3 linked regions of the Microbaculum marinisediminis genome follow. The main gene of each other region encodes a partner of the protein of the gene in region 3 in a complex. Links are inferred from orthologs where the notes say so. Each region holds a gene or a part of one and is shown on either strand. Other genes may lie near its edges. The genes, in order: pnp, eno and MUB46_RS14860.

Region 1 (3,088 bases), on a different replicon or contig from region 3:
GGAATACGCCAAGGGCTCCGCCGACACCGGCTCGCCCGAGGTCCAGGTTGCGATCCTCACGGAGCGCATTTCCAACCTGACCGAGCATTTCAAGACGCACAAGAAGGACAACCATTCCCGGCGCGGGCTCCTGAAGCTCGTTTCGCAGCGCCGCCGGCTCCTCGACTACGTGAAGGCGAAGGACGAGGCACGCTATCGGGAACTCATCGAGCGTCTCGGCATCCGCCGCTGACGTTCTTTTTCGCGGCGGCTTCAGGCCGCCGCGCACCACCCCGGAGGCTTGGTGGCCATGGGGAGGATAGCCGGACGCTTCACCTCCGGACGTTTTCGGGCACGAAGCGCCTCGCCATCTTGCCCATGGCTCGCCCTGCATCCCACGAGCCATGAGGCACATAGGTATGTTTGATATCCATCGCGAAGAAATTGAATGGGGCGGCCGCACGCTGGTCCTGGAGACCGGCAAGATGGCCCGTCAGGCCGACGGCGCGGTTTTCGCCAAGTATGGCGACACCACCGTACTCGCCACGGTCGTCGCCGCCAAGGAGCCCAAGCCCGGCATCGACTTCCTGCCGCTGACCGTCCACTACCAGGAAAAGTACTACGCGGCCGGCAAGATCCCTGGCGGCTACTTCAAGCGCGAAGGTCGCCCGACCGAGAAGGAGACACTGGTCTCCCGCCTGATCGACCGGCCGATCCGCCCGCTGTTCGTCGAAGGCTTCCGTTGTGACACCCAGGTCATCGCGACCGTCCTGTCGCACGACCTCGAGAACGATCCCGACATGGTGGCGATGGTTGCTGCCTCTGCCGCCCTGACGCTGTCGGGCGCTCCGTTCATGGGCCCGATCGGCGCGGCCCGCGTCGGCTACATCAACGGCGAGTACGTTCTCAACCCTCAGCTCGACGAGATGCCGGAATCGACGCTCGATCTGGTCGTGGCCGGTACCGGCGACGCCGTTCTGATGGTCGAGTCCGAGGCCCAGGAACTGCCCGAGGACGTCATGCTCGGCGCCGTCATGCACGGCCACAAGGGCTTCCAGCCCGTGATCGAGGCAATCATCCGCCTCGCCGAGCGCGCCGCCAAGGAGCCGCGCGACTTCGCCGCCGCCGATCATTCCGACCTCGAGGCGAAGGTCGCCGAGATCGCTGGCCAGGGCCTCAGCGCCGCCTACAAGATCGCGGCCAAAACCGAGCGCCAGGACGCCGTGGCCGCCGTCAAGGACATGGTCATGGCGACGCTCTGCCCCGATGACGCCGCCGACGGCGAGGGCCATGACAAGCAGAAGGTCGCCGACGTCTTCAAGAAGCTCGAGAAGAAGATCGTGCGCGGCTCGATCATCGAGACGAGCCATCGCATCGACGGCCGCGACCTGAAGACGGTTCGCCCCATCGTCGCCGAGGTCGGCCTGTTGCCGCGCACCCACGGCTCGGCGCTGTTCACTCGCGGTGAGACCCAGGCTCTGGTTGTCGCCACGCTCGGCACGGGCGAGGACGAGCAGTTCGTCGACTCGCTGTCCGGCACCTACAAGGAGCGGTTCCTGCTCCACTACAACTTCCCGCCCTACTCGGTCGGCGAGACCGGCCGCATGGGCGGCGCCGGCCGCCGCGAGATCGGCCACGGCAAGCTCGCCTGGCGGGCGATCCATCCGATCCTGCCGGACCATACCGAGTTCCCCTACACCCTGCGCGCCGTCTCGGAGATCACCGAGTCGAACGGCTCGTCCTCCATGGCCACCGTCTGCGGCACCTCGCTGGCGCTGATGGACGCCGGCGTTCCGCTCAAGCGGCCGGTCGCCGGTATCGCTATGGGCCTGATCCTCGAGGAAGGCGGCCGTTACGCGGTCCTGTCCGATATTCTCGGCGACGAGGATCATCTCGGCGACATGGACTTCAAGGTGGCCGGCACCGACGCGGGCATCACCTCGCTGCAGATGGACATCAAGATCGCCGGCATCACCGAGGAGATCATGCAGGTCGCCCTCGACCAGGCCAAGGGTGGCCGCATGCACATCCTCGGCGAGATGTCGAAGGCCATCACCCAGGCGCGGCCGGAGCTCGGTGAGCACGCCCCGCGCATCGAGGTCATCACCATCCCCGTCGACAAGATCCGCGACGTGATCGGCTCCGGCGGCAAGGTGATCCGTGAGATCGTCGAGAAGACCGGCGCCAAGATCAATGTCGAGGACGACGGCACCATCAAGGTCGCCTCGGCCGACGCCAAGGCCATCAAGGCAGCGCTCGACTGGATCAAGTCGATCGTGGCCGAGCCGGAAGTCGGCGCCATCTATCGCGGCAAGGTCGTGAAGGTCGTCGACTTCGGCGCCTTCGTGAACTTCTTCGGTCCGCGCGACGGCCTCGTCCACATCTCCCAGCTCTCCAAGGGCCGTCCGGAGAAGGTCACGGACGTGGTCAAGGAAGGCGACGAGGTCTACGTCAAGCTGGTCGGCCTCGACGAGCGCGGCAAGGTCCGCCTGTCGATGAAGGTCGTCAATCAGGAAACCGGCGAAGAGGACGATGCGGGCCAGGCGGCCTGATCTCCGACCCTCGGATTACTGCTTGGAACGGCCCTGTGGATAACCACGGGGCCGTTTCTTTTTAAGCCGGCTCAATCGGTTGGCGTCTTCCATAAAAATCTCGGCAATTTCTTCAGAACCCCGAAACGGCTCGCACCATTAGGTTGTGACGATCGCCGCGATGTTCGCGTGGTCTGTTTGCGAGGGGATTGCGATGCCTGCGTCGCAACTGGGTGCTGACCGGAATGGCCCGCGCGAATTGGGATTCTACCGGTTTCTGAACAGCCTCTCCTGGCCTGGAACCTATCTCGGCCGGCTGCTGCTCGTCTGTGCGGTCGCGCTGAGCGTGCCGCTGTTCGCGAGTCTCGGTCTGGTTGCATATCTGGACGACCGGCCGATCGAAACGCCGACCATCTTCGCCGCCGCGCTTGTCGGCGACGCCGTCGGCATCGGCCTCATGTTCCTCGGCCTGCGACTGGCCCTGAAGCCGGTGCGTCTGTCGCTCGACGCGTTGAACGCCTATCGCCGCGATCGGTGCCTGCCTCTGCTCCCGGGATACTACGACGACGAGCCCGGCC
Region 2 (2,964 bases), on a different replicon or contig from region 3:
AGCGTGGCGCGAGCTTCGGCTACAACACGCTGGTCTCCGACATGCGGTCGCTCCCGATCCTGGCGGGCCTCGGCGCGCCGGTGATTTTCGATGCCACCCATTCGGTGCAGCAGCCGGGCGGGCAGGGGACGTCTTCGGGCGGCCAGCGGGAGTTCGTGCCGGTGCTGGCGCGCGCCGCGGTCGCCGTCGGGGTCGCCGGCGTCTTCATCGAGACCCATCCGGATCCCGACAAGGCGCCGTCGGATGGCCCGAACATGATCGCGATGAAGGATCTGCCGGCGCTGGTTGAGACGCTGATGGCGTTCGATACGGTGGCGAAGGGGCGGCCGGTCCGGCTCTAGCCGCGCCCCCTGTACGGCGCCACGCCCCGATCCGGGCCCCGCAGGCCTGTCGGAGCCGCTCCCGTCTGCCGGAGCACGTAGTCGGGGTGCGGGGCGGGCACGCGGTCGAGCACCGCCGCTTCGGGGGGAGGTCGGGAGCGGGACCGTCGCGACCGAGCTGCGGGTCGGTGTCGGTCATGGCGGCAAAGCCTTCGGGCGCGCACTTCGAAGAAGGGCCGCGGCACGCGGGACACGGGCGCACGTGGCGGTTTTCGCGCCAATGGCCCTTTCCTGTGGCAGGCGGCTCGGCTATTAGCCCCTGAACGCATGCTGTAAGCACCGGAAAGGACGAAAATGACCGCCATTATCGACATCGTCGGCCGCGAGATCCTCGACAGCCGCGGCAATCCGACCGTGGAAGTCGACGTGGTTCTGGAGGACGGGACGATCGGCCGCGCCGCGGTGCCTTCCGGCGCCTCGACCGGCGCGCACGAGGCGGTCGAGCTGCGCGACGGCGGCGAGCGCTATCTCGGCAAGGGCGTGACCCAGGCCGTGGACGCGGTCAACGGCGAGATCTTCGACACGCTGGCGGGGATGGACGCGGAAGAACAGGTCCAGATCGACGCCGTTCTGAATGAACTCGACGGCACCCCCAACAAGAAGCGGCTCGGCGCCAACGCCATCCTCGGCGTCTCCCTGGCTGTCGCGCGGGCCGCGGCCGACGCGGTGGGGCTGCCGCTGTATCGCTATGTCGGCGGCGTCAACGCGCGTGTACTGCCGGTTCCGATGATGAACATCGTCAATGGCGGCGCGCATGCCGACAACCCGATCGACATCCAGGAATTCATGATCATGCCGGTCGGCGCGGAGACGTTCGCCGAGGGCCTGCGCATGGGCGCGGAGGTGTTCCACACGCTCAAGAGCGGCCTGAAGGCCGCGGGCCACAATACCAATGTCGGCGACGAGGGCGGCTTCGCCCCGAACCTGAGCTCTGCCCGAGAGGCGCTCGACTTCATCATGAAGTCGGTCGAGACGGCGGGCTACAAGCCGGGCGAGGATGTGGTTCTGGCGCTCGACGTTGCCTCCACCGAGTTCTTCGAGAACGGCCGCTATCAGCTGAAGGGCGAGGGCAAGGTGCTCGATCCCGAGCACATGGTCGCCTACCTGGCGGAGCTGGTGGACGCCTATCCGATCGTCTCGATCGAGGACGGCATGGACGAGGACGACTGGCGCGGCTGGAAGATGCTGACCGAGACGATCGGCGATCGCTGCCAGCTCGTCGGCGACGACCTGTTCGTCACCAACACCGAGCGTCTGTCGCGCGGCATCGAGGAAGGCGTCGCCAACGCGATCCTGGTGAAGGTCAACCAGATCGGCTCGCTGACCGAGACGCTGGAAGCCGTCGACATGGCGCATCGGGCCGGCTATCGCGCGGTGATGTCGCACCGCTCCGGCGAGACCGAGGATTCGACCATCGCCGATCTCGCCGTCGCCACCAATTGCGGACAGATCAAGACCGGCTCGCTCGCCCGGTCCGACCGGCTGGCGAAGTACAACCAGCTCCTGCGGATCGAGGAAGAGCTCGGCGTGACCGCGCTCTATGCCGGCCGGGCCGCGTTGAAGGCGTTCTAGGAGCGCCGCTCCTCCGACACGACTTGATTGCCGGGCCGCAGGCCCGGCAATCCCGTAAGGGGGCCTGGAGTTCCCCGACCATGTCCGGGACGCCCCCGGCGATGTCCGGGACACCGGAACCGGCGCGGCCTGCGGCCGTCGGCGCCCGTCCACTGCAATCGCCATGGCGCGCCGGCAGAGTTAATCGAGCCTTAACGGGATTGGCCGACGATACCGTCCGTAATCCCTGTGGAGGCTTTTGCCATGGCGAGGCGTACCGTCCGTTCCTCGACGGCCGGAATTCTCATTCCCGTAATCGGCGCCGCCGTGATCGGCTATTTCGTCTATCACGGCCTTACCGGCGCGCGCGGCTTCTATGCCTCGCAGCAGCTTCGCGCCGAGGTCGCGGAGCTGGAACAGGAGCTTGCCGATCTGCGCCGGGAACGGGAGTCCCTGGAGCAGCATGTGGCGCTGCTGCGGCCCGAAAGCCTCGATCCGGATATGCTGGAAGAGCGGGCGCGCGTCCTGCTCAACGTCGCCCATCCCAACGATATTGTGATCATGCGCGGGCAACGCTAAGCGGGGTTCCGCAGCGGTCACCCCTAGTTTAACCGTTTTTCGGTTAAAAACCTGTTTTTCTATATTTATCAATAGGTTGTATTATTAGATAATTTTTCTCTGTCACTGGTTTTTCGATCGCGGGTACGATACCTCTTGCGCAACAACTGGGCATCCAGGGAGGACCCGCATGGCGGCTCGCGCCAAATCCGACTCCCGTCGCACGGCGGCGGCGAAACCCCGGTCTCGATCGAAGCCGGCCGCGAAGGCGAAATCTCGCGCTGGGACGAAGACGTCGCTTCGTGGCAGTCCTGCTTCCGATTTCACCAGGGAACAGGAGCTCGAAGCCTATCGCGAGATGCTGCTGATCCGGCGCTTCGAGGAGAAGGCCGGGCAGATGTACGGGATGGGGCTTATCGGCGGTTTCTGCCATCTCTACATCGGCCAGGAAGCCGTCGTCGTCGGCATGCAGATG
Region 3 (3,475 bases):
ACAACACAACTCTTGCAAAGATGGACGCCGACACATTAATAACGGGCAGGTTTCGAATTCGCGTCTCTGGCCTTGAGCGCAAGGCGGCCCCCTGAGACAGGCCGCAGAGGACCGAAGGTTCCGCCGGACAACCCGGGCATTTCGCCGAATCAGGGACGTCCCGTTGAAGCCGCGCTCCGACATAAGCCAGAGGTCGAATCAACCGCCGCGCACCCAATTCGCGGCAGCAAAGGGCGGCATCGAACAGTTCGTTTCGCCCGATTTCTGACCCTCCGCCGGCCTTGCCGGCAGGAAAGTGAGTGTTACGGATGTATGGTTTTGGAGAGCCACCGGCCAGCAATGCGTCTCAGGGCGCACTGCATTTTGAGCCGGCCGGTAAGGCCCGAAACCCCATCATCCTCTTCCCAGATTCCCTTCAGGCCTTCGGGCCGGGAACACACCCAGCAGATCCGGCGCGCCCGCCTGCCCCAGCAAGGTTGGCGGCGATGACGCGCGTGGAATCTTGCGATTCAGAGTTGAGAACATGCCCACCAAGATGCTTATCGATGCGGCGCATCCGGAGGAAACCCGGGTCGTCGTTCTACGCGAAGGAAAGGTCGAGGAGTTCGACTTCGAGGCCGCTGCGCGGCGCCAGCTTCGCGGAAACATCTACCTGGCGAAAGTCACCCGCGTAGAGCCATCGCTCCAGGCCGCCTTTGTCGATTACGGCGGCAACCGGCACGGCTTCCTCGCCTTCAGCGAAATCCATCCGGATTACTACCAGATCCCCTTTGCCGACCGGCAGGCCCTGCTCGCGGCGGAAGAGGAGGACGAAAAGACCCTCGGCGAGTCCGACGACGACACAGACGAACAGTCGTCCGCAGATTCGGACGCCGCCGTGTCGGATTCCGCCCCGGAAGCCGAGGCCGACGGCGATGCGGACTCCGGCGAGGATCGGCCCGGCGACACTGTCGAGGACGTCTCCGGCTCGGGCGACGACTCCGTCGAATCGGTCGGCGGTGATGACGCCCTCGAGGAAGTGCCTGCCCGCAAGTCCAGGCCGCGGCGCTCCTATAAGATTCAGGAAGTCATCAAGAAGCGGCAGATCCTGCTCGTTCAAGTCGTCAAGGAAGAGCGTGGCAACAAGGGCGCCGCACTGACCACCTATCTGTCGCTGGCCGGCCGCTATTCGGTGCTGATGCCGAATACGGCGCGCGGCGGCGGCATTTCCCGCAAGATTGTCAACGCCTCGGACCGCAAGCGGCTCAAGGGCATCGTCGGCGAGCTCGACGTGCCGGAGGGGATGGGCGTCATCCTGCGCACCGCCGGCGCATCGCGCACCAAGGCGGAGATCAAGCGCGACTTCGAGTATCTGCTCAGGCTCTGGGAGAACGTTCGCGAGCTGACGCTGAAATCCGTGGCGCCGACCCTCGTTTACGAGGAAGGCAGCCTGGTGAAGCGGGCGATTCGCGATCTCTACACCAAGGACATCGACCAGGTTCTGGTCGCCGGCGACGAGGCCTATCGCGAGGCCAAGGATTTCATGCGCATGCTCATGCCGAGCCATGCCAAGAACATCCAGCCCTATCGCGACCCCGAGCCGATCTTCACCAAGAACAGGATCGAAGCACAGCTCGATGCGATGATCAGCCCGCGCGTGACGCTCAAGTCCGGCGGCTACATCATCCTCAACCAGACCGAGGCGCTGGTCTCCATCGACGTGAACTCGGGGCGGTCGACCCGCGAGCACAATATCGAGGACACTGCGCTGAAGACGAACCTGGAAGCCGCCGACGAGGTGGCACGCCAGCTGCGGCTACGCGATCTCGCCGGCCTCATCGTCATCGACTTCATCGACATGGAGGAGAAGCGCAACAACCGGTCGGTGGAACGGCGTCTCAAGGACGCGCTGCGCCACGATCGCGCCCGCATCCAGGTCGGCAGGATCAGCCATTTCGGCCTTCTTGAGATGTCGCGGCAGCGCATCCGCGCCGGGGTGCTCGAATCCACCATGCAGCACTGCCCGCACTGCGAGGGCACGGGCTACATCCGCTCCGTGGAATCGGTGGCCCTGAACCTGCTGCGCGGGATCGAGACGGAACTGCTCAAGGGCAAGCCGACCGACCTCACTCTGCGCACCCGCTCGGAAGTCGCCCTCTACGTGCTCAACAACAAGCGCGCTCACCTGCGAGAGCTCGAAGAGCGGTTCGGCGTCATCATTACGATCGGGTCCGACGAAACCGTCGGCGCCTCGTCCTTCGAACTTGAGAAGGGCGAGCCGGCGCGTCCCACCGAACGGGAAGCGGTCGTCAGGCCGGTCTCGGTGGAACCCGAGGAAGAGGAAAGCGCCGCTGAGGCGGACACCGAGGAATCCCGTGAGGCTCGTGAGGCGCGCGACGAGGATGGTGGTCGGCGCAGGCGCAGACGCCGCCGGCGGCGCGGCGGTGGCGACACGTCGGCGGAGGCCGATACCAGCGCCGGCGAAACGTCCGAGGAGACGGAAGCCGTGCCGGGCACCGGCGAGCAGCCAGATGTCGAGATGGCGGACGGTGAAGCGGCGTCGTCCGGTGGACGGCGGCGGCGGCGCGGCCGTCGCGGCGGCAGGCGACATCGCGGCGAGACCGTAGAGGCCACGGCCGAGGCGGAAGCCGCCGAGAGCGGAGAAGCCACCGAGACCGCGGAAAGCTCGGGGATAGCGGAAGACAGTGAGGCAACGGAAGACGGCGGGGTAACCGCGACCGGCGAGACGCCGCAGCTTGAAGCCCCTGCACCGGAAGCCGTATCGCGGGACATCGAGCCCCAGGAAACCCAGCCCCAAGAAACCGCGGCTCCGGAAACCTCGGCTCAGGAGGACGTTGCGCCTCAGGAAGCCGGCAAGGCCGCTGAAGCCGCGCCGGAATCGACCGAAGAACCCGCCGCCGAAGAAAAGCCGAAGAAGCCGCGCCGGTCCCGCCGAAAGGCAGCCGCGCCGGTGGAGGTCGTCGAGGCAGCCGAGGCACCTGCCGAGGCGCCCGAATCGGCCGCAGAGCCGGCATCGGCCCCTGAGCCGGAAATGTCCGGCGAGGCGGAAGCCGCTGCGGAAAGTACCGAGGGGACTGAACAGCCCATCGAGGACGTCCCCCCGACGCAGCCGGAAGAGCCCGCCGCCGAAGCGGAGCCGGAGCCTGTTCCGATGGCCGCGCCCGAACCGGCGGCAAAGCCCGAGCCGCCCAAGGAGCCGGTGTCGGAAGGCGCCGTGCCGAGCGAGCCGCGCAAGGGCTGGTGGCAGCGCCGCAGCCTGTTCGGCGACTGATCGAGAGGATTGGCTGAAGCGCGGGCTGCCGCTAGCGCTTCAGCCACCTGTCGAGGCTGGCGACCGCCTCCTCTATCTCTGCGGTCGGGCCGGCAAAGGATATCCTTAGATATCGATTGCCACGAACCGGATCGAAGTCGAGCCCGGGCGTCGTGGCGACACCGGCTTCCCGCAGCATCCGGTCGGCGAACTCGCCCGAATCGT

The links.
Region 1: the proteins of MUB46_RS14860 (region 3) and pnp are in contact, whole or in part, in a cryo-EM structure (PDB 9QH0), measured with the Escherichia coli proteins. The link is inferred for Microbaculum marinisediminis from one-to-one orthologs.
Region 2: the proteins of MUB46_RS14860 (region 3) and eno are in contact, whole or in part, in a solved structure (PDB 2FYM), measured with the Escherichia coli proteins. The link is inferred for Microbaculum marinisediminis from one-to-one orthologs.

What each region holds. Positions count from the first base shown.
Region 1 is NZ_JALIDZ010000004.1:168,821-171,908, reverse strand. What follows is about bases 28-2,964. They hold pnp (polyribonucleotide nucleotidyltransferase), read left to right. Parts: upstream 28-398; coding sequence 399-2,531; downstream 2,532-2,964. Other genes in these bases: MUB46_RS09680 (GGDEF domain-containing protein), read left to right, coding at 2,725-2,964; rpsO (30S ribosomal protein S15), read left to right, coding at 28-232. In the rest of the region: more of rpsO, read left to right, coding at 1-27; more of MUB46_RS09680, read left to right, coding at 2,965-3,088. UniProt on the Escherichia coli protein: Involved in mRNA degradation. Catalyzes the phosphorolysis of single-stranded polyribonucleotides processively in the 3'- to 5'-direction. Also involved, along with RNase II, in tRNA processing.
Region 2 is NZ_JALIDZ010000012.1:3,714-6,677, reverse strand. Bases 1-2,813 are described here. They hold eno (phosphopyruvate hydratase), read left to right. Parts: upstream 1-674; coding sequence 675-1,952; downstream 1,953-2,813. Other genes in these bases: pdhA (pyruvate dehydrogenase (acetyl-transferring) E1 component subunit alpha), read left to right, coding at 2,680-2,813; MUB46_RS20975 (FtsB family cell division protein), read left to right, coding at 2,196-2,510; kdsA (3-deoxy-8-phosphooctulonate synthase), read left to right, coding at 1-341. Also shown: more of pdhA, read left to right, coding at 2,814-2,964. UniProt on the Escherichia coli protein: Catalyzes the reversible conversion of 2-phosphoglycerate (2-PG) into phosphoenolpyruvate (PEP). It is essential for the degradation of carbohydrates via glycolysis.
Region 3 is NZ_JALIDZ010000006.1:238,918-242,392, reverse strand. The notes cover bases 148-3,471. They hold MUB46_RS14860 (Rne/Rng family ribonuclease), read left to right. Parts: upstream 148-523; coding sequence 524-3,271; downstream 3,272-3,471. Other genes in these bases: MUB46_RS14855 (pyridoxal phosphate-dependent aminotransferase), read right to left, coding at 3,303-3,471. Also shown: more of MUB46_RS14855, read right to left, coding at 3,472-3,475. UniProt on the Escherichia coli protein: Endoribonuclease that plays a central role in RNA processing and decay. Required for the maturation of 5S and 16S rRNAs and the majority of tRNAs. Also involved in the degradation of most mRNAs.